Regions from separate parts of the Polaromonas sp. P1_F4 genome, predicted to be linked through region 1. Evidence: riboswitches for the same ligand, from Rfam matches in the RefSeq annotation. Region 1 holds a riboswitch; the other holds the start of a gene.
The links. Region 1 has a riboswitch for glycine ahead of gcvT (glycine cleavage system aminomethyltransferase GcvT). Riboswitches for the same ligand answer to the same signal wherever they lie in the genome.
Positions count from the first base shown of each region.

Region 2: another riboswitch for glycine. It lies ahead of AC1DYQ_RS11745 (D-amino acid dehydrogenase); the one in region 1 lies ahead of gcvT (glycine cleavage system aminomethyltransferase GcvT).

Region 1 covers NZ_JBFUBP010000001.1:252,607-267,709, reverse strand. Annotated here, with positions in the region: gene epsF (chain length determinant protein EpsF) at 1-1,381, opposite strand, end outside; gene epsE (polysaccharide export protein EpsE) at 1,385-2,404, opposite strand; gene epsL (XrtB/PEP-CTERM-associated polysaccharide biosynthesis outer membrane protein EpsL) at 2,376-3,575, opposite strand; gene AC1DYQ_RS01300 (undecaprenyl-phosphate glucose phosphotransferase) at 3,595-5,022, opposite strand; gene epsA (XrtB/PEP-CTERM-associated transcriptional regulator EpsA) at 5,015-5,803, opposite strand; gene AC1DYQ_RS01290 (acyltransferase family protein) at 6,193-7,188, shown strand; gene denD (D-erythronate dehydrogenase) at 7,442-8,467, shown strand; gene AC1DYQ_RS01280 (TRAP transporter substrate-binding protein) at 8,560-9,531, shown strand; gene AC1DYQ_RS01275 (TRAP transporter small permease) at 9,635-10,129, shown strand; gene AC1DYQ_RS01270 (TRAP transporter large permease) at 10,254-11,531, shown strand; gene AC1DYQ_RS01265 (hypothetical protein) at 11,875-12,444, shown strand; glycine riboswitch at 12,480-12,595, shown strand; glycine riboswitch at 12,615-12,718, shown strand; gene gcvT (glycine cleavage system aminomethyltransferase GcvT) at 12,754-13,914, shown strand; gene gcvH (glycine cleavage system protein GcvH) at 13,971-14,336, shown strand; gene gcvP (aminomethyl-transferring glycine dehydrogenase) at 14,392-15,103, shown strand, end outside.
Region 2 covers NZ_JBFUBP010000005.1:8,082-23,184, reverse strand. Annotated here, with positions in the region: gene AC1DYQ_RS11765 (CaiB/BaiF CoA transferase family protein) at 1-127, shown strand, start outside; gene AC1DYQ_RS11760 (alpha/beta fold hydrolase) at 158-892, shown strand; gene AC1DYQ_RS11755 (thioredoxin domain-containing protein) at 889-1,371, shown strand; gene AC1DYQ_RS11750 (GrpB family protein) at 1,568-2,110, shown strand; glycine riboswitch at 2,301-2,422, shown strand; gene AC1DYQ_RS11745 (D-amino acid dehydrogenase) at 2,534-3,847, shown strand; gene AC1DYQ_RS11740 (DUF1737 domain-containing protein) at 3,941-4,147, shown strand; gene AC1DYQ_RS11735 (DinB family protein) at 4,147-4,662, shown strand; gene phnD (phosphate/phosphite/phosphonate ABC transporter substrate-binding protein) at 4,902-5,867, shown strand; gene AC1DYQ_RS11725 (response regulator) at 6,099-8,504, opposite strand; gene AC1DYQ_RS11720 (sensor histidine kinase) at 8,501-9,796, opposite strand; gene AC1DYQ_RS11715 (DAHL domain-containing protein) at 9,793-11,601, opposite strand; gene AC1DYQ_RS11710 (cytochrome-c peroxidase) at 11,598-12,632, opposite strand; gene AC1DYQ_RS11705 (DUF4197 domain-containing protein) at 13,174-13,887, opposite strand; gene AC1DYQ_RS11700 (TlpA disulfide reductase family protein) at 13,903-14,418, shown strand; gene AC1DYQ_RS11695 (c-type cytochrome) at 14,628-15,083, opposite strand.

The DNA.
Region 1 (15,103 bases):
TGCCTAGCATCAGGCGGCGCGACCCGGGAAGCCTGCCGCTTCCTCCATCCGAAGAAATGCTTGCCAACACAGGCAGGCCCAATATCTGCACAAGGTCTTCGGCAGAGCGCACGCGGCGGTTGGCCAGTTCCAGCAGCAATCCGCATGCAATGCCGAGCAACGTCCCGCCAAAAGCAGCGACCAGCAGATTCACCAGCAGTTTCGGGCTCGAAGGGTTGACAGGAGGCGTTGCCATGTTCAGCCGCACAACATTGGTCTGGTTGCTCAGGCTCTGGAGGCGTGTCTGCGATGCACTCTGGCTGACAGCCTCAAAAGCGCGCTGGGCCGACTCGACATCGCGGCGATATACATTGAGCTCGTCCCGCTGCTTGTTCAGTTCGAGGACACGCGCTTTCTGTGCACCCACCGCGGCCTGCAGTTCACGCTCCCGGTCTTTGCCCACGCGGTAGGTTGTTTCGATGGATGCTGTGATGCGTGCAGTTTCGGTTGCCAGCCGGCTTTTCACAGCGGCCAGTTCGGATTCAGCGCGTTGCCGCTCAGGGTGATTAGCCCCGAGGCGCACACTGATTTCCTGTACCTTGGCCTCCAGCCGCGAAAGATCGGCCTTCAGGCCATTGATCAGGGGACTCTGCATGACTTCAGCGACGGTATCTCCGCGGGAGCTGCGTTTGCTCTGGCTGTCGGTAGTCTCGCCCTGCACAGTCGTGAGCTGGGAAGAAATTTCCCCCAGCTTCGCAGTCTCGTAGTCCACACGCTCGTCACTGCTGACAATACCGGCCTTCTGCTGGTACTCCGACAGGCGCGCCTGAGCCTCCTCAAGTTTCGCGCGAGATGCCTTGGTCTGGTCATCAAACCATTCGGCGTAGATCTTGGCAGGTTCCGTCTTTAGCGACAGGTTGGTATCGAGATAGGCCTGGGCAAAAGTATTGGCCGTAGTGGCGGCGACATCCGGATCGCTGCCCTTGTAGGTGATGTTGATCACGTTGCTTTCGCGCGCGGGCCGCACATCCAGGCCCTTCTGCAGGGACTCGGCCAGCCAGCTCTCAAGCGACCCGCGTCCGTCGGTGGCCTCAAGCCAACGGGCTTTGGTGCGTGGGTCTTCATCCAGCTTGAGCATTTTCACCACGCGCTGGGCCACACGGTCACCACCGATGATGTCCACCTGGGTCGCCATATAGCTGGGTGCAACCAGGCCGGGCAAGGCCGCGCCGCCGGCAACCGGATCAGGGGAGCGCACGTCAACCAGTACGGCGGCCTGGGCGGTGTACTTGCGCGGAAGCGCTAGGCTGACGGCCAGCGCTGCCAATATGGCCACCAGCATGACGAGCACAACAACCCGATAACGTGCCCGCAGGATCAGCAGGAATTGATGGAGTGTCATGATTTAAAAGAGGCTTTCACGAACATAAATCACATCCTCGGCGCGAACGGGGTCGGTGAGCCGGGGGGTTGTTTCCACGACCTTCCCCGCCGCGTCGCGGCGATGCAGGCGCAGCCGGTTTTCGCTGCCGCGCACCGTGGGTCCGCCGCCCTGGGCAAGCGCTTGCATCACGGTCATGCCCCGCTCAATGCGATACGGTCCGGGGCGCTGTGCCTCGCCGTAGATATAAAACATCGGCGCCTTGTTGACATACAGCGTGTCTCCGCCCGCCAGCACAATGTCTTCATCTGATTTCTCGTTCAGAAAGAGTGCCGGGATATCAATCACTTTCCGAAACGGCTTACCCTCACGCTGGCCGGTCAGGATCAGTACATCGTCACCCGTAGGGGTCACACCGCCGGCAGCAGCCAGCATGTCGCTGACACGGGTGTTGAATGTTTCCAGGGGGAAACGGCCCGGGCGGCTTACCTGCCCCAGCACGGCGACCTGATTGCCCCGTACCTGCCGCAAGACGATGTTGACCTGCGGTACCTTGACGAAACCGCCGGTGCGCAAGGCATCTGCAATCTTCTTCTCGGCCTCTCCAATCGTCAGGCCGCCCAGTTGAACGCTGCCAATCAGGGGATAGCTGATCACGCCGCTTTCAGATACCCGTGCGTCGACCGAGAGGTCCGGACTCTGGTACACCTGCACGCCAATGGCATCGCCGGCGCCGAGGCGATAGTCCTGGTTGGTCGGCACAGCCGCCGCTCCGGCTGCAGCCGGGGCCACAGGCGCAACCGGAGCCGTCACTGCAGCAGACTGACTTGGTGCGGCCGGCTGGGCGAACGCGGGAACCGTCATCGCCAGAAGCAAGGCCAATAAGACCGGAGGAAAGTTACGAATCATGAATTTCATCTTGTTGTCGCCTTTTCGGAAAGCAAAATGTCTGTAAAGGGCGCCGCAGGCTGGGGCCACGCCGGCACCTGAAAGCGGGGTTGGTTGAAGGATTCCATCAAAAGCTCGCTTGCGCTGAAAGACCAAAGGCATTGCTGGTGTAGTCAAAACCCGGCTCAGTGGATTTGCGCCTGTCACGCTGCACTGAAGCTATCAACTTGAGGGCACGCAGCGCCTGCCACTCAAGTGCCAGGGAAACCAGATTGCTGGTGTCGTGGCGGTCCGTTGCGGCAAAGCCCGGCAAAGGCCCCCGGAAGTCGCGTGCGCCGTGGTCGTAGCGCAGGCGAACTGCCGTCTTCTCGCTGGGTTTCCAGGTCGGCGCGATAAAGAAGCGATAGCCTTCGTAATAGCTGGCTGTAGAAGTCTGATAGCTGCCCAGTTCCCGCACCAGGCCTCCGGCAAGGCTTGTCTTTGCCGTGATGTTCCAGGTCGCATCAAGCTGGCCGGTAAAACCCGAAAAATCCCGCGCAGCCAATCCATCGTGCTTGCGGTCGAGGTGGGACAAGCGTGCCCGCAGGGTGGTTTTTCCGGTCGGCGCCCAGTCCAGCCGGAACTCGTGTTCGGTATCCGTAAAGCTCCCCGCAAACGTTGGCGACGGTACCCGGCCCGGATAGTCGCCGTTGCCCCGCTTGTAGCGATAAGCCATGGAAGTGTTCGAGGGGAAGACATAGCGTACGCCGCCCTCGGCTCCCCGAATTCGTGAGTCGCCTTCAAAGGTGAAGGGCTGGCTGCTGGTGCTGGTGCGTTCGAAAAGTCCGCCAACCAGCCGCCACGCACCATCGAGCTCGTATTCCGCATCAAACACGGTCGAGCGGTTGGTCCGGCGATTGAGTTGACCTGAGTTCTGGACGTCGGCCGTGTTGTCGACAAATTCCCGCCGGTCGGAGGTCAGGTTGCCGTGCAAGGCCGGCGTAAAACTCCAGCGCCAGGCGGCGGCGTAATTCACCGCGGTGAAATCGAGATTGGAAAAGCGGCTGTAATGATGGTCTTCGACCCCAGCGTCGAGCTCAAATCTCTGAAGCCCGAAAGGCTTGTTTATCTTAAAACCTGCTGTCGTCACCGAAACTGTGTCCGCGCGGTCCGTGGTTCCTATCAATGCCTGGGCATTCGCTGTATCGGACAACCGGAAGACATTGCTGTCGTGCGTGACGGATTGCCCGGCCTTGAACTGAAGGGTGTCAAGCTCATCGGCATGCACCGCCAACGGAAACAGGCTCAACAGCAGGAGCGGAATGGGAAGGAGGTCGCGGTGAGGCATCAGCTGTCCTTTTTTGCTTTTAGTAAGCCGCGCTGTCCTTGAAGACCAGGCGGATCGTTTTCAGAATGATGAAAAAATCGAGCTGCAGCGACCAGTTGCGCAGGTAATCCAGGTCGCAATCGATACGCGACTGCATCTTGTCGAGCGTGTCGGTTTCGCCGCGCTGCCCATTCACCTGAGCCCAGCCGGTAATGCCGGGCCTGACCTTGTGGCGAACCATGTAGCCCTTGATGAGCGAGCGGTACATCTCGTTGTGTGCCACGGCGTGCGGGCGCGGGCCGACGATGCTCATGCGCCCTTGCAATACGTTGATGAATTGCGGTAATTCGTCGAGTGAGGTTTTGCGCAGGAAAGCACCCAGGCGGGTGATCCGCATGTCATTCTTGCGGGCCTGTTGAATCGTGCCACCGTCTTCGGTAACAGCCATGGACCGGAACTTGTAGACCAGAATCTGTTCGCCGTCCAGGCCATAGCGCCGCTGCTTGAAAATTACCGGCCCGGGAGAGTCAAGCTTGACCATGATCCCGATCACCAGCATGACCGGAAAAATCAGCAACAGGATCAGCAGCGACAGCACGATGTCACTGGCCCGCTTCAGCACGCCGCTGACACCCCGGAACGGCGTATCACAGACAGATATCACCGTGACCCCGCAGACCGAATCGCTGCGGCCCTGTATCAGGTCGGTAATGAACATGTCGGGGACAAAATAGATCGACGCTGTGGTGTCCTTCAGGCCATCAAGCACCTGCAGGATGCGCGGCCGTGATGCCATGGGCAAGGACAGATAAATAAACTGGATACGGTGCTGCTTGACGTAAGCCGGAAGGTCCTCAATTTTCCCCACCAGTTGGTAGTCATCCTGCGATTCCCTGCGGTCTTCCCCGCGGTCATCGAAAAAACCCTTCAAATCAATGCCCGAATACGCCGAGCCCGTGATGTGCCGGGCCAGAGAAACGCCCTGCTCGTTCATGCCGACGATGACAGCACCCCGAACCGCCCCCTGCAACTTCAGCAACTGCGGAGCGGCAGCACGCAGGGCCACATGCGCACCCGCCTGGGCAACCGGCGCGACCCATAGCCAGTTAACCAGTACCGTCATGGAAAATTTGTAGAAATATTCGGTGGCAAAACCTGTCAGCAGCAACAAGCCGGCAATCCATATCCAGTGAAATGCAATCTTCGAGAACACCTTCCACACGGGCAAACGCAATTGGGAGGTACCGGGAAACGTCAGCGAAAACACGATGACCGACAAAATCAAATATGCAGGACGCACCGACCCCTCAAAGTACAAAGCCAGTCCCCAGAGCGAGAACACCAGAACCAGAGGGTCCAGCGCGGCCTCCACTGCGGTGAAAAGATGACTTCGACCCAACCCCATGGAGCGGGGTTCGCGCCGGTTAAGCCATGCCGAGGCTGAATTGAGCGGGTTGACGTCATCCATGCAAGCTCACCCGCGTAATCCTGGAGACAGCCTGGGCCCGGTTAAATACGTTGAGCTTCTGGAATATGCGCTGCATGTGATTCTTCACCGTGTAGCCACTGATGTTGAGGATGGTTCCGATCTCGGCATTGGTTTTGCCCATGGCGACCCAGGCCATGATTTGCGTTTCACGTTCGCTCAGACCGGACGCGTCGTCGGCTCCGTTGCGCACCGTAACGACAGCTTGCGGGTGCTGCTGTGGCAACAGCGCCATCTGCCGCAGCGCGTTATCAATGGCAGGCATCAGCATCCTCATGGCCTTCAGCCCAGACTCCCTGGGAATCTCATCTGCACGGAAAAACGCATACAGGCAGTCCTGGCGCGCCCTTTCGTCATGCATTGCGTGAACGAGCACCGAACGCATGTCCGCCAGGGTATGGGTGAACGAACCCGGCAGGCTCGCATTGCCCAGCAAATATTCGAACTGGCTGAAGTTGAGGAGGCAGGGTTGCCCGCCGGCCGCCACCCAGTGGTCATGAAGCCGGCCAAGCAAAAAGGGCACGCCGTCGGTACCGTCAGCATAGGAACGCACGCCAGGCAGTTCGGAAAGAATGTCGTGCTGGATAACACCTTCCTGAAAGTCGCCCCAGCCCACCATCAGGATGTCATGTGGAAGGAAATATTGGACGTCACCGCGCAACCATTCGAGCAAGTCGGCGTGCCGGGTGATGGCCGTAGCCTGCGTTATCAGCGCCGTATAGTGCGCAGGATCTTCGCTAAAAAGCGGAGCGTGAGATTTCATGCCTTGATATCACTTCCTGTGTTTTGTTCTGCCCCCTGCCTGCGTGTGCAGGCGTGGCAGAAGGGGCCCACTGAGAATCGTCTAGCTTGGTATAAGTCGCAATACCAAAGACGGCACAGTTGATGTAGGAACAAGACGACTCAGTGTAGGGTGGCAGGCATGCAATTGAGATGTCAGACCCGCGCGTATTGGTTGCAACTACGTAACAGCTGTGCGCTTGATGGCAGTTGCTTCGCAAAACGATACGGCTTGCAACAGTTTGCTTTCTTTTGGCGCACGGCCGTGGCTGCTATTGACTACGCTGCGCACATAATTTGTGCACGCAGTTGCGGTGAGCAAGACAGCAAAGAAGCAAGAAGAGGAACGCAAGGCCGATGACAGGTAAGAAAATGAAGCGCAGCATGGAAGTGGATACGGTAAGAGGCATCGCCTGCATCTTGCTGGTTCTGTTTCATGTAGTAGGGGATACGCCCTCAGTGGGCCTGAAGGTTCCGGAGGGGCACTGGCTGCAGATGTTCAATGAAGGGTTGGCCTATATCCGCATGCCGCTCTTTTCTTTTATCTCAGGCTATGTGTATGCATTTCGCCCCTATGAAGGCAATGCTGCTGAGTTCATTAAAGGCAAGGTCCGGCGGCTGCTGCTTCCCCTGATTACGGTGGGAACTATTTTTGCCGTCGTGCAGGCCTTCACGCCAGGCGCCAACTCATCGGTCAGTCAGTGGTGGCTGCTGCACATTGAACCCGTGGGGCACTTCTGGTTTCTTGAAGCGCTTTTTATTGTCTTCCTGGTCGTTCTGTTGCTAGAACACTTCAACGCGCTTTCTACTGCGGCCGGATTTGCGGTGGCCTGGGCACTCAGCGCGGTGCTGTTTGACTACTTCAGCCCACCCAACTATTTCGCAGCCCGCGGCGCCGTTTACCTTTTGCCTTTTTTCCTGGCCGGGCTTGCCTGCAAACGATTTGACATCGGGACGCCAAAGGCCCGGCTTGTGGCAGCGGCAGTATTTATTTGCGCCGCTACCGGGGCCATGCTTTTTCCGCAATTTTCCGAGCAGGGAAGTTCTGTCGCCGCACTGGCGCTCGGCGTCTCAAGCGCCTTTCTTCTTTTGCGGAGTGGCTGGAGTTTCGCGCCCCTGGCCTACATTGGATCCTTCTCATTTGCAATTTACCTGCTGCATGTTTTTTTTACGGCTGCGAGCCGTATCGCCTTCAGGAAGCTGGGTATCACGGACACGTATGTCCTGATGACACTGGGACTCGCCGCCGGAATTGCCGGCCCCGTCGCATCCGCGCTGCTCATCAGCCGGCACGCAGGCCTGAACCTGTGGCTCCTGGGAACTGTGCCTGGTAAACCGAAAACCAACCCAAAGACAGTAGTGGCCTGACATATCGGGCGCGGGCCAAGGCCTATTCCTTTCTGGCGCCAGCTCATCTTTGACGGCAGCACATCAGCACCCTGTCACGCCTCTTGCAACCCAGCCGATCTGCCTGCTGACCGGAAAGGCTTGTTCAACGCACGCCTGGCTGGCGGCCCTTCGTTCGAACTAAACTGCCTGACGCACCAAAAGCAAACCGGCAAACGGATCGGTGCGGGCATGCGGGCGGACAACCCGCAAAAGACAGAGAGACAACATATCCATGAATATCGTCATTACCGGCGGCGCCGGATTTCTCGGGGCCAGGTTGGCTCAACAGCTTTTGGATATCGGCCAACTGACCCTCGCGGGGAGCACGCCGCAAACCATCCAGAAATTGACACTGGTTGACAGGGTCGCGCCGCCGGCAACGCTTTTAGCGGACAAGCGCGTTCGAGCCGTCATCGGCGATCTGAACCAGCTGCTGGAAAAAAGCGACCCGCAGGTCCTCGTGGTAACGGAAAAGGACGCTCTCGTATTTCATCTGGCGGCGGCAGTCAGCGGTGAATGCGAAGCGGACTTCGACCTTGGCATGCGCAGCAATGTCGACGCTACGCGTGCACTGCTGCAGGCGTGTCGTGCCCTGAAAACATCGCCCACCGTCGTATTCGCCAGCTCGCTCGCAGTGTTTGGGAATTCACCCGAGCAACCACTCCCGGCGGTCATTGACGACAGAACGCTGCCCACACCGCAGAACAGCTACGGCATCCAGAAATTCATCGGTGAACAACTGGTGGCTGATTACGCGCGCAAGGGTTTCATGCGCGGCCGCAACGTACGCCTGATGACCGTGAGCGTGCGGCCCGGAAAACCCAACGGTGCGGCATCAAGCTTTCTCAGCGGCATGATCCGGGAACCCTTGGCGGGAACGAGGGCGCAGTGCCCTGTCCCTCCCGAAACGGCCGTGGCTCTTGCGTCACCCGGCCGGACGGTTGAGGGATTGATTCGCGCTGCGCAAGCCAGCGACATCGAATGGGGTGCCCGCACAGCCGTCAATCTGCCGGCCCTCAAGACCACGGTCGGCGAAATGGCGCAAGCCCTGGCACGGGTGGCAGGAAAGGACGCGGCGGATTTGATCGACTGGGTGTACGACCCTGTCATCGCAAGAATCGTGGGCAACTGGCCTGCCGATATCGACGCAGCACGCGCGCGGTCGCTGGGCCTGCTGCCTGACAGTGATTTTGAAAGCATCATCGCGGCGTATTTAAGCGAAAACCCGCGCATGACCGCTGATGCATCGCGGCAATAATGCGTGTGCTTATGGTCGAAAAATCCTGATGCAGGACCGGCCCCAGTCGTCCACAGGATTTCCGGTCCGATCACCCAACGGAGACAAACAACATGAAGCTTTCAAAACTGATTATCGGCATGACGCTCGCAGCGGGATTCATGGCGTCTGCAAATGCACAGACCACCATGAAAATCAGCATTTCCACGGCCCAGAATTCGCATCAGGGCATTGCCATCGACACCTTTGCCAAAGAAGTCGAGAAACGAACAGCAGGCCGCTACAAAGTCCAGACCTTCTATAACGGCGCCCTGGGCGGCGAACGCGAATCCATCGAGGCCGTGCAGCTGGGCACCCAGGAGCTGGCCTTCTCCTCCACCGGCCCCGTGCCCAACTTTGTCCCCGAGACCAAGATCCTCGACGTTCCCTTCCTGTTCCGGGACAAGGCGCACGCACGCGCCGTGCTGGACGGCCCCATCGGCCAGAATCTACTGACCAAATTCGATGCCAAGGGCTTTAAGGCGCTGGCCTGGGCCGAGAACGGCTTTCGCCACATGACCAACAGCAAGCGGGACGTGAAAGTTCCGGAGGACCTGAAGGGACTGAAGATGCGTACCATGGAAAATCCGGTGCACATCGCCGCCTACAAAGGCCTGGGCATCATCACCACGCCCATGGCCTTTCCCGAAGTGTTCACGGCGCTGCAGCAAGGCACGGTCGACGGCCAGGAAAATCCCCTGTCTGTGATCATGTCCGCCAAGTTCGACCAGGTGCAAAAGCACCTTTCACTGACCGGTCACGTTTATTCACCCTGTATTTTTGTCATGAACAAGGCAGCTTTCGACAAGCTCAGCGCCGGCGACAGGACGGCATTCATTGACGCTGCCAAGGAAGCGACCAAGGCGAACCGGGCCCGCGTGGACCAGGACGATGCCAACGGTGTAGCCGAGCTGCGCAGCAAGGGCATGACCGTGATCGAAAACGTTGACAAGGCGAAGTTCGTGGCAACCCTGGCGCCGGTCAATGCTGAATTTGAAAAGCAATTCGGCAAAGCCAACATCGACGCGATCAGGAACTACAAGTAAACCGTTCCGCAACTATTTGCTACATTATTTGTAGCTGCTCGCGCCCGCCACCATTGGTCTGCGGGCGTTTTCATTGAAAATCCTCTCACGTATTGGTGCCGCCATGAAACAAGCCTTTCTTCAACTTGAACGGTGGACCACCGGTTTCTCCATGCTGGTGGCCTGCCTGATGCTGGTCATCGCATCGGGGCTCGGCGTGTTCCAGATCCTGACGCGTTTTGTCTTCGAGCAGCCTGCAGAGTGGAGTGAAATCCTGATCCGCCTCAGCCTGATCTGGATGGTCTTTATGGGAATTCCCATGGCTTTCCGCCAGGGCGCCATGGTCAGCGTGGACGTGCTCTATCGCTGGAGCCCACCCCGCATCCGGCGGGTGCTGGACTGGCTGGTCTGCCTCGCCGCCCTGCTCCTCGTCGCAGTCATCGTCTGGTGGGGCTGGGACTATTCCCTTCGCGGGCGTGTGCAGTCCATGGCCGGCCTTGAATCCATTTCCATGTTTTGGGGCTATGTGGCCATGCCTGTCGGCGGCATGTTCTGCGTGATGGGCATCATCGGCAACCTGATCGACCCACAGCGCAATGAACTGGAGACAGCTCAATGAAAACCCAAGATGGATTTCACCCCGTTCAAGCAGGGGCCGCGGAACCGGCTTTGCCGGGCCGCAGGCGCAGCGGCCCCCTCGGGGGGCAGCGCATTACACGAAGTGAAAAGCGTGGGGGCCAAGTATGACCGCGGTAATGATTTCCACCATGGTGTTGTGTTTTGCACTCACCGTATCGGTCGCCGTGTCCATCGGGCTGGCATCCATCTTCGGTATCCAGGCATCCAACGCCAACATGCTGATCTCCGTCAAGGAGATGTTCTCCTCGATCAACAAGTTTCCGCTGGCCGCGATCCCCTTCTTCATCCTGGCCGGCAACCTGATGGAAACCGGCGGCATCTCGCGGCGGCTTGTCGAGTTCGCCAAAAGCATTGTGGGCGGCGTCCAGGGCGGCCTGCCCATGACCTGTGTGTTGACCTGCATGATCTTCGCCGCGGTGTCCGGCTCCTCCGTGGCCACCACCTTCGCGATTGGCGCCATCCTGATCCCGGCGCTCATCAAGCACGGCTACCCCACCGCCTACGCCGCAGCGCTGCAGGCCACCAGCGCCGAGTTGGGCGTGATCATTCCGCCTTCCATCCCCATGATTCTTTACGGCGTAAGCGCCGAGGTTTCGATCGGCGAACTCTTCATTGCCGGCTTCGGCCCGGGGCTGCTGATCGGTGGTGCGTTGATGCTCTTCGTCCACCTGTATTGCCGCTGGAAAGGCTGGGGCAAACAGGACGGCGACGGCCGCCTGAGCTTTGGCAAGGCGACCTGGCAGGCAGGTTGGGCGCTGCTGATGCCGGTGATCATTCTGGGCGGGATTTACGGCGGAATTTTCACGCCGACCGAAGCCTCTGCCGTGGCGGTGTTTTATGCGCTGGTCGTGGGCATCGTGATCTACCGCGAGATCAAGCCGGCCGACCTGTACGTCATTCTGCGCAAATCGGTGCTGTCCAGTGCCGTGATCATGTTCATCATCGCCAATGCCGGGTTGTTCGCCTTCCTGATCACGCGGGCCGGCGTGCCGGACGCCATAGGCCACTGGCTGGAAGCCGTGCTGCAGTCGCCCGCCCTCTTCCTGTTGGGCGTCAACGCGGCGCTGTTCATCATCGGCATGTTCATTGAAACCAGCGCCGCCATCATCGTGCTGGCGCCCATCCTGGCGCCAGTGGCCGTGCATTTCGGCATTGACCCGGTGCACTTCGGGCTGGTGATGGTGGTCAACCTTGCGCTGGGCATGATCACGCCGCCATTCGGTGTGAACCTGTTTGCAGCCTGCACCGTCGCCAGGATATCGCTGGACCGCATCGTGACCCACCTGCTCCCGTTTGTACTGGTGATACTGGCTTGCCTGATGGTGATCACTTACGTACCGCAGCTGTCCCTTGGCCTGCGCGATCTGGTCTACGCCAAATAGCTATTTTTTCGGACGGGGTTTCACGCCCTTGTCATCTACGCAGGCGATGCTTTAGGGCCTGTTAACGCTATTTATGCAAGATGCGTTGCGAGTCAAAAAAGCCATGAGCAAGGCGCAAAACGCAGGCGGGGTGAACCCCGTCAAGGCTTTGCAACGCCGCGCAGGGCCTTTTTGATCGCAACCCGGAGGGAATGGGGTGAGAAAGCCGCCACTCGGCGTTGCTCTCCTAGCCCAGACAGAAGTCTGGGCGTCGTCACGCGCCTTGATTGGCGGCTTTCTCACCCCATTCGCATTTGCATAAATAGCGTTAACAGGCCCTTACTTTCATTTGAGGATGAAATCCATGCAGCTCCATAAAACCGACCGTGCCCGCGCCGAGCTCAAGCCCGGCGTGAGAACGCTAGGCCAGCGCGAGCGCACCCTTCTGCTGATGGCCGACGGCAGCAAGTCTGCCCAGGACTTCCGACCGCTGTTTGAGGGCGACGGCGAAGCCATTGCCCTGCGCCTTTTGCGCGACGGCTTTCTGGAAGCCCATCCCGGCAAGACGTCCGCATCGGCAAAAAACCCTGCGCCTGCACCCGCCCAAACACTCACGCCGGCGCAGTTACAGAACTTTCCCAGCCCCGAAACCACCCAGGCCATTCAGGTCTCTGCCGATCAATTTGAAGGCAAGCGCTCGCTTGCCACAACCCGGATGTTCCTGTTCGACATCTGCGAGCGTATGTTCGCCCGGCGCAACCCGGAGATGGCCGAGCGCTTTCGCGAAGCGCTGCGCAATGCCAAGGACCGCGAGACCATGCTCAGCGCCTCGCGCGAAATGATCGAGGAAATCGAAAAAATCGCGGGCCATGAGCGTGCCGACTCCATCAGCGAGCGGATCGCCATGCTGCTGCCCCAGCATCTGGCCGCCTGATCAAACTGACCGACCGCACAGCCGGTTCCGTTACACTTGCCGGGTCAGGAGAGAGTTTTCCTTAGCGAAAACCGCCGAAGGCGCACGTACACCCAAGGGCACCCCTTGGGCCGCACTGAACGCTCAGGCAAAAGGACTGGCAACCGCCCTGCGGCGCACCACGCGGCAAGGCGTTCCCTACTGGAGAGAGGCCGCCTTTCACGGGCAGCCCACCGAAGGAGCAAGCCTGCATCGCCGGGTGAATCTCTCAGGTAAAGTGGACAGCAGGGGCAACTCATGGTTTTACCTGTTTGCCCCCTGGAGAATGCCTTGTCCGATTCGTCCACCTCTTCTGCCGCCCCCGAAACCCTGCTTAAAACGCCTTTGCACGACCTGCATTTAGAGCTTGGCGCACGCATGGTCCCTTTTGCGGGCTATTCCATGCCGGTGCAATACCCTGCGGGCCTGATGGCCGAGCACCACCACACGCGTCAGGCGGCAGGCCTTTTTGATGTCTCTCACATGGGCCAGCTACGCCTGGTGGGTGCTGATGCTGCAGCCGCCCTTGAATCCCTAATACCCGTCGACGTCATAGACCTGCCCGCCGGCAAGCAGCGCTACGGCCTGCTGCTGAACGACGAGGGCGGCATCATCGACGACCTGATGTTTTTCAACCGTGACTATGCGAACGGCGGCGACCTGTTTGTCATCGTCAATGGCGCGTGCAAGGTGGGTGACATCGCGCACATACAGGCCAAAATCGGCTCGCGCTGCGAAGTCATTCCCATGCCGGAGATGGCGCTCATGGCGCTACAGGGCCCGCAAGCCGTCACTGCCCTGCAGCGGCTGGCCCCGGGTGTCGAGAAACTGGTGTTCATGACCGGCGGACGATTCGACGTGGCCGGCTGCGATTGCTTCATCACCCGCAGCGGCTACACCGGCGAAGACGGCTTTGAAATCTCCGTGCCGGTTTCGCAAGCCGACACACTCGCACGCGAACTGCTCGCGCAACCTGAAGTCAAACCCATCGGCCTGGGCGCGCGCAATTCGCTGCGGCTGGAAGCGGGCCTGTGCCTCTATGGCAACGACATTGACACCACCACCACGCCGGTGGAGGCCAACCTCAACTGGGCCATGCAGAAAATTCGCCGCACTGGCGGTGCACGTGCCGGTGGATTTCCCGGTGCGGAGAAAATCCTGGCACAGCTGGCCGACCCTTCCCTGCTGACACGCAAGCGCGTCGGTTTCATTGCGCTGGAGCGCGTTCCGGTGCGCGACCACACGGAGTTGCAAAGCACCGATGGCGCAGTCATCGGCGAGATCACCAGCGGCCTGTTGGGCCCCACGATCAACCAGCCGGTGGCCATGGGCTATGTCAAACCTGAATTCGCCGCGCTGGGCACACGCGTGAACGCGATGGTGCGCGGCAAGGCCGTACCCATGGAAGTCGCCGCCATGCCTTTTGTTCCCGCCCGCTATTACCGCGGCTAGACCCTGAAGCTGTCACTTCATTTTTTTCACCCCACCACTCAACCCCGGAGAACCTCATGACCGTCAAATACACCGAAGACCACGAATGGGTCAAGATTGAAGGCAACGTTGCCACCGTTGGCATCACCGTGCATGCGCAGGACGCGTTGGGCGACGTGGTGTTTGTGGACCTGCCGGCTGTCGGCACCACTTTCGCCCAGAAAGAAACCGCCGGTGTTGTCGAATCCGTCAAGGCTGCGGCCGACGTGTATATGCCCTTGAGCGGCGAAGTGACCGAAATCAACGAAGCCCTGAAAAACGACCCATCGCTTGCCAACAGCGACCCGATGGGCGCCGGCTGGTTCTTCAAGGTCAAGTTATCTGACCCTTCACAGCTTGACGCGCTGATGGACGAGACCCGTTACACAGCCTTCGCCGCCTGATTTTCTGACCGACTTTTTTTGATTCCTGGCTGCCAAGCCTGACACGGGACCCGACATGTTGATGCAATCCGCCAAGCCCTTGGGCGATCTTGAAAATCCTTCCGAATTCATTGCCCGCCATATCGGCATTGACGACGCCGACGAAGTCCACATGCTCAGCATCGTGGGCTCGGCTTCGCGGCGCGCGTTGGTGGAAGGCATCGTTCCGCGCTCGATTGCACGCAGCACGGCCATGGCCATCCCGGCTCCTGTGACGGAGGCAGCAGCACTCAAGCAGCTCAAGGCCATCGCGGCCAAGAACCAGGTGTTCAAGAACTTCATCGGCCAGGGTTACTACGGCACCTGCACGCCCGGCGTGATCCTGCGCAATATCCTGGAGAACCCCGCCTGGTACACGGCCTACACACCCTACCAGGCCGAGATTTCGCAGGGCCGCATGGAAGCGCTGATCAACTTCCAGACCATGGTCTGCGACCTGACCGGCATGCCGATCGCCAACGCCTCCATGCTCGACGAAGCCACCGCCGCCGCCGAAGCCATGACCCTGGCCAAGCGTAGCGTGAAAAGCAAAAGCAATGTCTTCATCGTCGCAGGCGACTGCCACCCGCAAACAATTGAGGTGATCCAGACCCGCGCCAAGCCCTTGGGCATCGAAGTAAAGGTCAGCACGGCAGCCGTCACGGTGCCGCAACTGATGGCCGAAGGCAATTACTTCGGCGTGCTGGCGCAATACCCCGCCACCACAGGCAGCATCCATGACCTGCGCC
Region 2 (15,103 bases), on a different contig from region 1:
TGCGACGCCGGTGCGCACCGACCTGCCGCCGCCGCTGCTGGGCCAGCACACGGACGAAGTGCTGCGCGAGGTGCTGAACTATTCAGCCGCCCAGTTGTCTGAACTGAAGAGTGGCAAGACCATTTGATACAGCAAGCTTCAACAAAAAGGTGACGCGATGAAACACAATTTTGTTCTGGTGCACGGCGCGTGGCATGGCGGCTGGTGCTGGCGGCGGGTGGCGCAGGCGCTGCAGCTGGACCACCACAAAGTCTTCACGCCGACGCTGACCGGCCTGGGCGAACGCGCCCATTTGCTCTCACCCACGATCAACCTGGACACGCACATCAACGACGTGATCAACCTGATCGAAGCGGAAGAGCTGCACGAGGTGACGCTCGCGGTGCATTCCTATGCCGGCATGATCGGCACGGCCGTCACTGACCGCATGCCCGACCGCATCAAGCACCTGGTGTATGTGGATGCGGTGGTGCCCAAGCCCGGCGAGAGCTGGAGCAGCACGCAGGCCAGCGCCACGCAGCAGCAGCGCATGGCGGCGGCGCAAGCTTCACCCAGCTTCAGCTTTCCGGCGCCCGACCCGGAGGTGTTCGGCCTGCACGATGCCGACCGTGAATGGGTCAAGCGCCGGCAGACGCCGCACCCCGGCAACACCTACCAGGCGCCGCTGGACTTTGACGTGAAACGCGTGGCGGCCGTGCCGCGCACTTTCGTCAGCTGCACGCAGCCGGCGCTGGCCACCATCGAACCCAGCCGCCTGCGCGTGAAAGACCCGAAATTCTGGGACGGTGCATGGCTGCCGAATTCGCGCGTGGTGGAGATCAAGACCGGCCATGACCCCATGATCACCGAACCGGCTGCGCTGACGAAGATTTTGCTGGAAAGCGCTGAATGAGCCCGGTGGGCCGCCGCCAGTTCACCGCCGCTTTGGTAGGCGGCCTGGCCTTGCCCGGGCTTGCGCTGGCCAAAGACACGGCCTTGCCTGTGCCCGCGTCCTTGCCCGTGGCGGCGGGGTTTGCCATCCAGAAAAATGAACCCCTTGTGCTGCTGATCAGCCTGCCCGGCTGCCCCTTTTGCGAACTGGTGCGGCGCAACTACCTGCTGCCAGCGCAGCGTGACGGCAGCCTGCAGGCCTGGCAGCTCAACATCAGCGACCGCGTCACGCCGCTGGCTGGCTTCGACGGCAAGTGGACGACAGCCGCAGCCCAGGTTGCTGCATGGAAAGCGGGCTTCACGCCCACCGTGCTGTTTCTGGGCCCGGCCGGGCAGGAGCTGGCGGAACGGCTGGTTGGCCTGGCGTCTACCGACTTTTATGGCGCTTACCTGGAAGAGCGGCTGGCACAGGCGCGCAAAGCTGTGCTGGCGCTCAGGTAAATGAAATGCAGATCGCCCCATTCGCAGCCGTGGGGATTTCTGGTTGCTATTGTTTTAGTAGCTGCTCGCGCCCGTCTTTATTGGGCTGAAGGCCTTTTTCATGCTCAAAATGCCCTAAAAGTGGCCTCACAAACGATTCTGGCGTGCCGCGCAGCGTTTTTCGCCCCTGTACAACAACCCACCAGCCACGCCCCGCATGACTGACCAGGAATCGCTGCTTGCCGCTATCCACGAGGAAGTGGTCTTGCAGGCCTACGACCCGGCCTGGCCCCTGCAGTTTGTGGCTGAGCGGGACCGCCTGCGTGCGCTCTCCCCCCAGCTGCCGGCCCGCCTGATCGACATCCAGCACATCGGCAGCACGGCCGTGCCCGACCTGGCGGCCAAACCGGTGATTGACATGCTGGCCGGTGTGGAATCAATCGCGGCGGCTGAAGCGCTTCTGGCGCCGCTGTGCGCCAACGGTTACACGACCTCCGCTGAATTCAACGCCTCGTTGACTGACCGTAAATGGCTGATGCGCTGGGCAGAAGGGCGGCGCACCCATCATCTGCACCTGGTGGTTCACGGCGGTGAGGTGTGGGCGCAGCGCCTGCGTTTTCGCGACGCCCTGCGTTCGGACCCGGCGCTGGCGGCGCGCTATGCCGCGCTCAAGGCGGAACTGGCGGCCAGGCACCCGGGTGACCGCGAGGCCTATACCGATGCCAAAGCCGCGTTTGTGAAGGCGGCGAGCGAAGGCTGAGCCGCCCTGCTTCCTACTATTAAGCGCCTGAATCAACCCGCTAGACCTGTACTGAACGCCCTATTCACGCTTGGAAAAACAGGCTTCGGTGGTAAATTCAAACCCGTTCAAGCAGGAGAGCGCTGCCCCCCAAGGCAGCCACCGAAGGCGCAAACTTCCATAATCGCTCAGGTCCCGTACTGCCCGGAACACACAGCCGTCTGGAGAGACGCCGCACGCAAGGTGCAGCGCACCGAAGGAGCAAAGCCGAAGCTTGTCATCGACATAAAAGCAGCGGCTGAATCTCTCAGGTAACAAGGACAGTGGAAGCGGCCGCAAGCATGTGATGGCTTGGCGGTTGCCACGATTCTTCCGATTCAACAGCAACCCCTGGCACGGCGCTTGCGCTACTGCAATGTTCTGCTTGAATGAAAAGGAACTGCCATGAAAGTCATGGTTTTGGGTGCGGGTGTCACGGGTATCACCACGGCCTGGTATTTGTCGCAGCGGGGGCACGAAGTCACGGTGGTCGAACGGCGCGGCGCGGCCGCGATGGAAACCAGCTTTGCCAACGGCGGGCAAATATCGGTAAGCCACGCAGAGCCTTGGGCCAACCCGGGTGCGCCGCTGAAAGTGCTGCAGTGGCTGGCTCGTGAAGATGCGCCGCTGCTTTTCAGGCTGCGCGCCGATGTGAACCAGTGGCTGTGGGGGCTGGAGTTCTTGCGCAACTGCACGCCCGCGCGCACGGCACAAAACATCAAGCAGATCGTGAACCTGGGCATGTACAGCCGCGGCGCGCTGCAAAAGCTGCGTGCCGAACTGGGCCTGCTGTACAACGCGCAGACCAAAGGCATCCTGCACTTCTACACCAGCCAGGCCGAGTACGACGCCGCGCAGGAGCCCGCGCGCATCATGCGCGAGCACGGCTGCGAGCTGGACATGAAAACCGCCGATGAGTGCGCGGCGATTGAACCCGCACTGGCGCAATGCCGCGGCAGCATCGTCGGCGGCAGCATGACCCCCAGCGATGAATCAGGTGACGCGCACGCGTTTACCGCCGCGCTGGCTGCGCGCTGCGAACAAGCCGGTGTGAAATTTTTGTACAACACGACCGTGCTGGGCCTGGACGCTGCGCAAGGACAACTGAACGGCGTGCAGGTGGCCATGGGCAGCGGCGAGGCCGGGGGCCGGGTCGAAATGCTGAAAGCCGATGCGTATGTGATGTGCCTGGGCGCTTTCAGCGCGCAGTGGGCCAGGGTGCTGGGGCAAAGCCTGCGCATCTACCCGGCCAAGGGTTATTCGGTCACCTTGCCCGTCATCAACGAAGCCGCTTCTTACCAGGTGAGCCTGACGGACGACGAGTACAAGCTGGTGTTTTCACGTTTTGGCAACCGCCTGCGCATTGCTGGCACGGCAGAGCTCAATGGCTACAACACCGAGCTGAACCTGGTGCGCTGCAATGCCATCGTGCGCCGCGTGAAGCAGCTCTTTCCCGAGATGACGGATGGCGAAGGCGCGCAGTTCTGGACGGGCTTGCGCCCGGCCACGCCGAGCAACGTGCCTTACATCGGCAAGAGCAAAGCTTCCAACGTCTTCCTGAACACCGGCCATGGCACGCTGGGCTGGACGCATGCGTGCGGCTCGGGCGCGGCGATTGCCGACATCGTGAGCGGTCGCGTGCCGGAGGTCGACTTTGCCTTTACCGGGATGCCGGCGCCGGGGCGTGTGATGGCCTTGCCGGGGATGGTGAAGGCCTGAGCAAGGCCTGAAAAGGGGGTCTGCAGCACGGCGTCCTGCAGCAGGTGGGCGGAAACGGTAATATCGCCCTCCGTTCATCAGCTGCTTGCCGCCATGACATCACCCGCCACCACGCCCCCCGACGGTCTTCCCACCTACAGGCTCCTTACCGGCCCGGATGACGCGAGCTTTTGCCGTCGGGTGAGTGAAGTGCTTGCCATGGGTTACGAGCTTTACGGCTCGCCGGCGGCGACCTTCAATGGCGAGAACGTGATCGTGGCGCAGGCGGTGCTGTGGCCTTCGCTGCGGAAGGCAGGCTGATGCACGTCGACCAGCCCCTGAACCCTGCAACGCTTCAGGCCATGGCGGATTTTCCGCGCCAGCTGGAACGGTTTTTTGAGGCTGTTCCTGAAAGCCACCGGAATTGGACGCCACCGTCGTGGGAAGGCATTCCCAGCGAACACTTCACCGCCATTGCGCAGGTCTGCCACGTCAGGGATATCGAGATCGACGGGTACCACGTGCGGTTTCAGCGCACCTTGTCAGAAACCAGGCCCGTGCTGGAATCACTGGACGGCTACGTGCTGGAGAAAGAACGCAGCTACGCCACGGCTGATGTGCGGAAGGTCCTTGCGGAGTTCAGGCAGGCACGTACCCAAACCCTGGAAACGCTGTCGGGCCTTGCGCCACAGCAACTGGACCGCACGGCGCAATTCGAGGGCTACGGCGCGCTCACACTGCGCAGCCTGGTGCACTACCTGTGCAGCCACGACCAACAGCACCTGGCCGGCCTGCAATGGCTGCTCGGGAAAATCGACGCATCCCTCATCGCCTGAACCGGCCGCCGCCCAGGCCTTCTCGGCCTCACAGCGCATTTTTTCAATGGAAAAACAACACCCTCCGGAGGAGATACCGCCATTTATGTCACGAAGGTACTCATTGGAATGTAACAAAAAGTTGGTTTTGATACACCTTCATGCACACTAATTGTGTTGGGGGTGCTGTTTGTGCGGCCAGAGGCACACAAAACAGCACTCCTGCGTATCGTTTCATAGACAACTGGAGGAGTGATCACATGAAGTTTTATTTACGCCATGCAGCAATACTGGCCAGCGCCGCTTGCGCCCTGGGTTCAGCAACAGCCCAGACCGACGAGGCGAAGCCTGCACGCAAGGCGAAAGCCGCGGCGGCTGCCCCCGCGCCCGAAAAATATTCCGGCCCTCGCGAAAAAATGGTCGTGGCCATGCCCAAAACCTACGGCAAGAGCGAAACCATGGCCTTGTGGGGCGACTACTTCAGCCACCTGTCACGCTGCGGAAACATCGACCTGCAAAACGCGCAAGGCGAATCGATGGACAAGACCAGCAACATCGACATCCTCGGTGAAAAAGAGCTGATTGAAGGCATCTCGACCGGCAAGGTCCAGCTGGCACAGGTCAACCCCGGCCTGGCGGCGCAGTTGGTCACCGCCGGCCAGCCCGCACCATATGGCGTGCCAGGCAACAAGGCCACGGGCCTGCGCAACTCCTACAAGCTGATTCTGATCACCCGCATCGACAGCCCGTACAAGGAACCGAAAGACCTGATCGGCAAGAAGATCGCGCACACCACGCCGACTTCCAACTCGGGTAACCTGGCGCCGCGCGCGCTGTTCCCTGCGCTGGGCCTGACGCCTGAAAAGGATTACGAAGTGGTGTTCTCCAACGGGCATGAGCGCTCCGTCACGGGTGTGATGCACGGCTTCTTCCCGGCTGCGGCCGTGGCCAGCGACTTGTACCAGCGCATGGTCGTCAAGGGCGACGTCAAAGGCTCCAGCATCCGCACGATCTGGGAAAGCCCGCCCTTCATGACGGAGACCTGGACCATGAGCAAGGACGTTTCGCCCGAACTGCAGGCACGCGTGAAGAAATGCTCGTTCAGCTACAACTTCTCGCCCACACTGAAAAAGCAGCTGCCCGGCAACGACACTTTCCTGCCCATCAACTTTGATCGCGACTTCGCGACGGTGATGCAGGTCTATCGCGCCAGTCAAAAGAAGTAGAGCCCCCACGCTCCCCCACTTCGTGTGGGTCGCTGCCCCCCGAGGGGGCCGCCCGCCTGTGGCCCGGCAAAGCCGGTTCCACGGCTCGAGCTGGCCTGAAGATTCTGTGAGTACGCCAGTGATGGAGGTATTTCACCAGCAGGGGCCGCGGGACTGGCTTTGCCAGACCGCAGGCGCCGCCCCCTGGAAGGGGGGAACAGGCTACACGCAGTGAGCCTGGACGGGGGTGAGCTAGGCACTCAGAGGTGGGTGAACCGTTCCCCAGAGGCTTTCATCGAGCACCCGCTGCAGGGTTCGAATCAGTTCTTCGTTGGAGGTGTGTGCCTTGACCAGCACAGCTTCGGCGCGCTGGCTTTGCTTTGACTCCACATCGTGCGCAGAAAACACGACCACTGGCGGCACGATGTCCAGCGCTTCAATGGTGTCCAGCAGCCCCCAGCCCGAGCCGTCTTTCAGTGTCAGGTCAAGCAGCACCAGGTCGTAACGGCGGCGCGCCAGCTGGTCGCGTGCCTCGCGCAGCGTGGCGGCAAATTCAAAGGTGGCAAAGTCCTGGGCAATGGCCGCGGCAATGCGCTGGATATCGAGGTCGTCTTCGACGTGCAGAATGCGCGGCCGGCCTTCAGCCATGTTGCCGATGGCACGGTGCAAACTGAGGATCAGCAGGTTTTCGTCGATGGGTTTTTCCAGCCATGTTGAAACCGCCAGCGGCTGGGTATTGAATTCGAGTTCGCCTTCTTCGGCGTTGGCCGAGACCACCACGATCGGCAGGTCTTTCGTTGCCTCTTCGCGGCGCAGTGCACGGATCAGGCTGATGCCGTCCTGGTCGGGCAGGTTCAAGTCGACCGTCATGGCAGCGTAGGGCATCAGCATGACTTGCTCCAGCGCCTGCCCTGCGCTATGCACCATGTCCGAATCAAAGCCGCCTTTATCAAGCATCAGGTTGATCAGGCGGGCAATGTCAGGATCGTCCTCGCAGACCAGGATGAGCGGCCTGTTCGCCACGCCGGACCTGATGCTGGTTTCAATCGGCGCCGGCACCGCCTCGGGCAGCTCAAAGAAGAAAACGGTTCCGACGCCGGTTTCCGTCGTGAACCCGATTTGGCCGCCCATCCTCTCCACGATGGCGCGCGAAATATTCAGGCCCAGGCCCGTACCACCCATTTTTCGGGTGTCCGATGTGTCGGCCTGCGAGAATTTCTGAAAGATGCGCTTTCGGAACTCTTCGGGAATGCCGGGGCCGCTGTCGGCGACTTCCACCCGGACCCTGCCGTTCTTGCACAGCAGCCGGACTTCCACGCGAGACTGGGCCGGCGCGAATTTCACGGCGTTGGACAACAGGTTGGTAATGACCTGGGTCAGCCTGTCGCTGTCGACGCTGACCCTTACCGCCTCCGCCGGGGCGTCCAGAACCAGCTTGACGTTGTGCTGGCCTGCGAAGCCTTCGTTGGCTGTCAGGGCTTGCGCCAGCAAAGGCTGCAGCTCCATCTGCTGGAAGTCAAAACGCATTTTCCCGGATTCGATTTTTTCGCTGTCAAGAATGTCGTTGATGAGCCTGATGAGCCGTTCGCAATTGTTGGTGGCGATGCCGACCAGGTTTTTGGCCATGGCCGGCAGCTCCCCGGCCACGCCGCCCGCGATCAAGCCCAGTGAGCCGCGAATGGAAGTCAGCGGGGTGCGCAACTCATGACTGACGGTAGAGACAAACTCACTCTTCATGCGGTCAATGCGCTTGAGTTCGGTCACGTCGGTACCCAGCGAGAAAAAGCCGACGACCTTGCCTTCGTCCTCGTTTTCGCCGTAGCGTGGAAAGTACTGCATGACGTAGTCGCGCAGCTGGCCGGCTGACGTGGCCTGCGTGCGGTCGTATTGCGCCGCGTAACCAGCGAGCGCCTCTTCAATCTTGCCCCGCTCTTTTTCGTGAAGCTCGTCACCCATCAGCTCGCGCATGGTCTTGCCGTGGATCTGGCCGTGCTCCAGGCCAAGAACTTCCTCGTAGGCAAGGTTATGGAACTGAAAGCGCTGTTCGGCATCGATATAGGCAATCAAGGCAGGCACGCTGTCCGTGATCTGGCGCAGTTGCGATTCGCTGTCATGCAAGGCGTGGGTGCGCTCCTGCACGGCTTCCTCCAGGCCGCTCATCTGCGCTGCCGCCTGCTGCGCCAGCTCCCATTTGGTGGTCAGCATTCTTGCCAGCTGGCTGACCTCAACCGGGTCGAACGGTTTTTTGAGAATCAAAAGCCGGTCCCGGGCTTCCAGCCGCGCGAACACGTCTTCCCAGGCGTGGTCGGAGTAGGCAGTGCATATGACGATCTGTACCTGCGGATCTACACGCCAGAGCCGTTCGATGGTCTCCACACCATCCCAGCCCGGCGGCATGCGCATGTCCACAAAGGCCATGGCATAGGGCCGCCCAGCTTGAATGGACGCCTCGACCTTGTCCAGACCTTCACGTCCCTGGTAGGCCGAGTCCAGCTCAAAGCCATCATCGGACACCGGTGCGGCGTCGCCAAACAACAGGGCTTCGGCATCATCCAGGTCATGCGCAACCGGCCTGGACGCAAGAATTTTCCGGAAGTCTTCGTGGATGGACGGCATGTCGTCGATCAGCAAAATGCGCCGGTTCTGCAGTTGAGTCATGGCTGGCTCCTGTGTTTTTTCGCATCAGCCGGGCTTTCATCGGGCGAGTGTTGCCGCACAGGCGATGGTATGGTGAAGAAGAATGTGGCGCCCTGCCCCACCGCGCCTTCGGCCCAGATGCGACCGCCGTGACGGGAAATGATCCGGTGAGCGCTTGCCAGCCCGATTCCCATTCCTGCAAACTCGCCCGGCGAATGCAGGCGCTGGAAGGTACCGAACAATTTGTCTGCATAGGTCATGTCAAACCCGGCGCCGTTATCACGGACGAAATAAATCGTACTTTCGTTGTCGGGGTGCTGCGCCCCAACCCAGATCTCGGGGGCAGTGGCATGGGCGGTGAACTTCCATGCGTTGGAAATAAGGTTTTCCATTACCTGGCACAGCAACGCGGAGTCACCCACAGCGGTAAGGTTGGGCGTTATGTGGACTTTCACATCCCGCGCGGTATTGCGTTTCTGGCAGTCACCGCGCACGCGCTCGGCTATTGCCGTGAGGTCGACTGTCTCGATCTTCAGGTTGGTACGGGACACCTGGGCCAGCAGCAGAAGGCCATCCGTGAGCTCACCCATTTGCCTGACTCCCTCGCGTATCCGGCTCAGGTAATGCCTCGCGCGTTCCGCCGCATCACCGCTGACGGCCTTTTGCAGCAAATGGCTGAAGCCGTCAATCGAGTTCAGGGGAGAGCGCAAGTCATGCGCGAGCGAATACGAGAAGGCTTCGAGTTCCTTGTTGGACTGGCGCAAAGCCGCTTCGGTTGCCCTGAGATCCTGCACGGTATCTTCCAGGCTGCTCACCTGTGCTGCCGCGCGCCGCGCCAGCTCCCATTTGGCGGTCAGTGTTCTCGCGAGCTGGCTGACTTCGATCATGTCGAATGGCTTTTTGAGCACCAGCAGGCGGTCCTGCACGTCCAGCCGCGCCAGCACATTTTCCCAGGGATGGTCGGAGTAGGCTGTGCAGATCACGATCTGCACATGCGGATCAACACCCCAAAGCCGCTCGATGGTCTCCACCCCGTCCCAGCCCGGCGGCATGCGCATGTCCACAAAAGCCATGGCATAGGGCCGCCCGGCCCGGATGGATTCCTCCACCATTGCCACACCTTCGGCGCCCTGATAAGCGGAGTCCAGTTCAAAATCACCGTAGGAAATCTGCGTGACCTCACCAAACAATTCGGTTTCGGCAACGTCCAGATCACGCGCCACCGGTTTCGCCGCGAGGATTTTGCGAAAGTCCTCATGAATCGACAGCATGTCGTCGATCAGCAGGATGCGCTGGTTCTGTAGCTGCGTCATGATTTGGTCTGCGCGATATCCATTGGCAGCTCCAGTGTGAAGGTGGCCCCCAGACCCGGCCCGTCGCTGTGAGCGGAAAGTGTCCCGCCCATCTGGCTGACCGCCAGCGCGCAACTGTGCAAACCAAAGCCGTGGCCTGTTTTGCGCGTCGTAAATCCGTGCGAGAAAATCCGCGTGAGGTTTTCCGCCGGTATCCCCTCTCCCTTATCCATGACAGAGACCCGCAAGGTCGACTCGCCAACAGGCTCCACCCGCAATGTGATCTGGTGCGATGCGGCCGACATACCCGCCATGGCATTTTTGGCGTTGCTGATCAGGTTCACGAGAATCTGCAGCACCCGGGAACGGTCCAGCAGTGCTTCTGGCATCTGCGCGAACTCCTTCACCACAGTGACCCCGTGGCGCGCCAGAGAGACACCGTTCATTCGCAGGGCGTCCTCCACCAGGTCACAGATCTGCACCGGTTCAACAATGCTGCTTCCGCCTGCGTGCGACTGCTGGGTGGCGACGACGTCCTTGATGTGGTCGATGCTTCTGGTGAGGAGTTCCAGCTCCTTGAGCATGCCCTGCTGCTCCTGCACCAGGGTCTGGGAGATTCCATTCAAATAGCCGGGCAGTATCTTGCCCTTCTCGTCATGAACCAGAAAATGGGCCAGGTCCCCGGCATGCTCGTTCATCAGCTGCACGCCCCGGGAAAGCCCCTGCACCCTGGATTTGTGCAAGGTGCTGCCGATGAGGTCGGCCGAGACGTTGACGCTGTTGAGGATGTTGCCCACGTTATGCAGCACATTGGTGGCGATCTCTGCCATGCCCGCCTGGCGCGCCGCGGTCATCAGCTCGCTTTGCGCCTGGCGCAGCTCCTGCGTCCGTTCCTGCACGCGCTGTTCGAGGTGCTCATTGGCCGCCTGGAGTTCCGTGTTGACGCGCCGGATCACGGCATGGCTGCGAAACACGTGAAGGGCTGCATACAGCAGCAGGGCCACCAGCACCGCCGAGAAAATCAGCAGGTAGCGGCCGTAGCGCTCGCCCTCCACCCCCGCGCGCTGCTGCTCGATCGTTGATGCATCGTTGGCCGCATCGAGCAATTTGGCGGTCGGTGCCGAGGAAATACCCGCGAGAAGTTCATTGACTGTTTTTTGTTCGCGCAGGATGGTCTGGACATGCGCGCGGAAGATCCCCAGCCTGTCGGCAATGCCCGGCGGAGTATGGCGCAGCTTGCCGTCAAGCCGGCCCAGTTCTTCTTCTATCTCGGCACCCTTTTCGTCGGTCGGGCTCTGGCTGTACAGCATGCTCGCGAGCAGCAGCCTGCTGACGCCAGACGAAATCTGCCGGAGCGCCAGCTCTGTGGTACCGCGGCCGGGCCCGAGCGACTGCTGGACATCTTCCGCTGCGGTGGGAAGAAAGGCCAGCGAGTTTCGCAGCACAGAGTTGTGCGACTTGAATTGCTCGATCAGGGCGGCTTTGTCCTGCACGGCGCGTTCCAGCGACGCGAGCTTGTCCACCTGCCCGGATGCATCGTGCTTGTGGGCGTGGGTGCCCGACTCGAGTTGTTCCATGAGCCGGGCCATCCCGCCCTGGTTGTCGGCCAGCGCATCGTAGTGCGTGTTGATCCCGATCCTGGACTTCAGCACATCCAGCTCCCATTGCGCGTCCAGCTGCTTCAGATGGCGCAACACGGCCATATCCTCAAAGTAGTGCGACTCGTCAAAGCTTTGGGTTTTGCTATACAGGAACACCAGGATGGACAGCAGCACGGCGGTGATTGCCGCCATAGGCGCCAGGGCAAGTTGATTCTTTTTTTTCACGGTTTGAAGTCCCGTTCGCCGGTGAGCGTATTGAGGAACTTGACGATGGACGCCTTGTCTTCTTTGGAGGCAACGCGCCCGAGCTGGTACCTGAACATGACATCGACGGCATCTTCCAGTGTCTTGGCCGAGGCATCGTGAAAATAAGGCGCCGTCAGCGCGATGTTGCGCAGGCTCGGCACCTTGAAGACGTGCTTGTCGCTTTCCACCTTGGTGACGAGGTACCGGCCAAGATCGGCCTCCGTCGGGTTGCCCCGCTTTGCGAAATAGTCGCCCATGACGCCGAACTTCTGGAACATGTTGCCGCCCACATTGACGCCCTGGTGGCAGGCAACGCACCCGTATTGCTTGAACTTGGCGTAGCCCACCTTCTCCGCGTCGGTAATGGCGTTGGCGTCGCCACGCAAATATTTGTCAAAGCGTGAGTTGGGTGTGATCAGCGTCCGCTCGAATGCCGCGATGGCGTTCTGGATATTGGCTTTGGTCACGCCGTCTTTGTAGGCGGCAGCAAACGCGCTTTTGTATTTCGCGTCGTCCGCTATCTTGCGAACCACTTCTTCCCACTTCGACCCCATTTCAATCGGGTTCAGCATGACATGGTCCACCTGGGACTCCAGCGATTCGGCGCGGCCGTTCCAGAATTGCCTGAAATTGAGCGCCGCATTGAACACCGTGGGGGCATTGACGCCGGTCAGCCCGCCGTTGAGCCCGACGGAGCGGTCACGGCCGTCACCGCCGCCCTTGGTCAGGTCATGGCAGCTGAAACAGGACACGCGGCCATTTCCGGACAGGCGTGGATCGTGAAACAGCTGCCGCCCGATTTCGGCACGGGCCGGGTCCTGCTTCAGTGTGAGGGGGATTGGCTGGATGGGCTCATTGAGCAAGGAGGCCGCGAAGGCGGCATGGGAGACGAACGTCAGCACAACCAGCAATAACTTCCGCCGCACACCAGATACCGTGACCGCCGACACCGTGGCGGCAAAAGGGGCTGGGCTGGCGCCCCTGGGGCATGGATCGGGGTGCTCGTTCATGGCTCACCTCGTGGGTTTCGTGCGGGAGTGCGAAGCGCGAATCCGTACCGGACGCAACCCCGAAGCGTGAACCGCAAGGTTGCCACCCACTGAGAAGCGGTGGCTGTCCGTCTTGATGATAAATCCATGTTTCGGCAATTGTCCGGATTTGCTGATGTTGCGGCGCTTCATGCCGGCGTCCATCCGTTGCCCCCCAGCCACGGGACGAAGCCTGCATAACCCAGCTTGGTGGCTTGAGCGGCATTCTTCACATACCGTCGGTGATCCGCAGTATCTGCAGCCGCTCCAGACCGTTCGCTGCAACCTCATCAGAGCACGTTTATCGGCGAGGCTGTTAAGGCATTTCCCGCGTGGTCATATTTACCAACCGCATGTAAGCAAATGCGTTTTTTCGGAGCCGCCGCCCCATGAAAACGCCGTCTCTGTTCCTGAACCAGATCCCGCTGCCCTGCCCTCTATGTTGCTCACTTTTTGATAGCTGCTTGCGCCCGCCCTATATGGGCTGGAAGCCAATTTCCGATGCAATATTTCAGAAAACCCGTTATTTCATGGATCCGAAGACCTTCTTGAGGATGGCGCTGCCCGTGCCTACCGGGTCTTGCCGGATCTTCTTTTCCTCCTCGCCGATGATCAGGTACAGGCCGTCCAGCGATTTGCCGGTCACGTACTGCTGGATGTTGGCGTCTTCTTTCTTGACCAGGCCAAAGCCGGCGGCCCTGCCGGCGAATTCGTTGTACTTGTTGGCCAGGCCGACTTTTTCGGTCGCCTTGGTCACCACCGGCAGGAATTTCACGCCCAGCGGGGTGCGGGTTTTCTCGGCAAAGAAACTGGTCACCGAGGTTTCGCCGCCGGTCAGGATGTTTTTCGCGTCATTCACGTTCATGGTGCGTACCGCATTGACCAGCAGGTCCTTTCCCATGGGCACGGCAGCTTCGGCGGCCCGGTTGATGGACGTCACCAGTTCATCGATCCGCTTGCCCTGGCCGAAGTTTTTTAGCAATTTCGACGCATCTTCGAGATATCCGGGCAAGGGAATGCGAACTTTTGGGTTGCCGAGGAATCCATCTGTCTTGCCCAGCAGGGCGACTGCGGCGACAGCGCCTTTCTCAAGGGCTGTTTTCAGGCCGGCGCTGGCGTCGGCATTGCTGATGCCGGACAAGTCCCCGAGCGAGAGTGCGTGGGCCTGGTGGTAAGTGGCCAATATCAGTGCGCCCAACGCGCTGACGCCGGCCTGGTTAAAATTGCGACGTAGCATGATGAGGTCCTTCCAATGAAATTGACATCCCGCCTGACAGTATGCCGCACGGCACTGGCCGGTATCTTGGCTGTGGCGGCCCTTGCCTGCCTGCCGGGATGTGGCGGCGCCGAGGCCGCGCCGGAGTCGACCTTTGTGTTGCTGGACGGCAGCAAAAAAACCACCGCAGACCTCAAAGGCAAGGTCACCCTGGTCAATTTCTGGGCCACCAGCTGCGTGACCTGTGTGGCAGAAATGCCGAAGGTCATTTCGACCTACAACAAATACCAATCCCAAGGCTACGACACGCTGGCCGTGGCCATGAGCTACGACCCACCCAGCTATGTCGTCAATTACACGCAGACGCGCCAACTACCTTTCAAGGTGGCCATCGACAACACCGGCGCAGTGGCCAAAGCATGGGGCGATGTCCAGCTCACACCCACCACTTACCTGGTCAACAAGCGTGGCGAGATCGTCAAACAGTACGTGGGCGAGCCCGACTTTGCGGCGCTGCACCAGCTGATTGAAAAGCTTCTCAAAGAGACCTGAGGCGGGCGCCCAAGAAAAGAAAAAGCCGGTTCGTTGAACCGGCTTTTTCGTTTGCCCCTTCAAGCAGAGGCCGCGGGACTGGCTTTGCCAGACCGCAGGCCTCGCCCCCTGGAGGGGGAAACAAGCTACACAAAGTGAGCTTGGATAGGGGTGAACCTATTTCCCCTGAGGGGGAGAGGAAGCTACACGAAGTGAGCTTCAACAGGGGGCTACTGGCTACGGAATGCGTCGTGGCAAGCCTTGCAACTGCCAGCCGTCGCCGTGAAAGCGGTCTTCAGGTTGTCAAGGTTGCCGGTCTTGGCCGCGGCGGCCAGCTTGGCGGTCTCTGCGACCAGCTTTTCATGGCCTTCCTTGAACTTGGCCTGTTCGGCCCAGATTTCAGGCTTGGCTTTGGTGTTGCCGCCCTTGTCGGTGCCGGGGCCAAAGGCGACCCACGGGAGCTTGGCCATCTCGGCCACAATTTCTGCGTTGTCCGCTGCAACCTTGGCGTCGAAGGGCACGCGGCCGTTGGCCATGGCGCCGACACGCCCGAAGTGCTGGCCCATGACAAACAACGCGCTCTGGCGGTATTTGATGGCATCTTCGGGTTTGGCAAACTGCGCGGAGGCCGGAGCAGCCATGGCCATCAATGTGGCGGCCGCGGCGATACAGGCAAAAGCTTTCATGGGTTTCCTCGTAGGTTTTT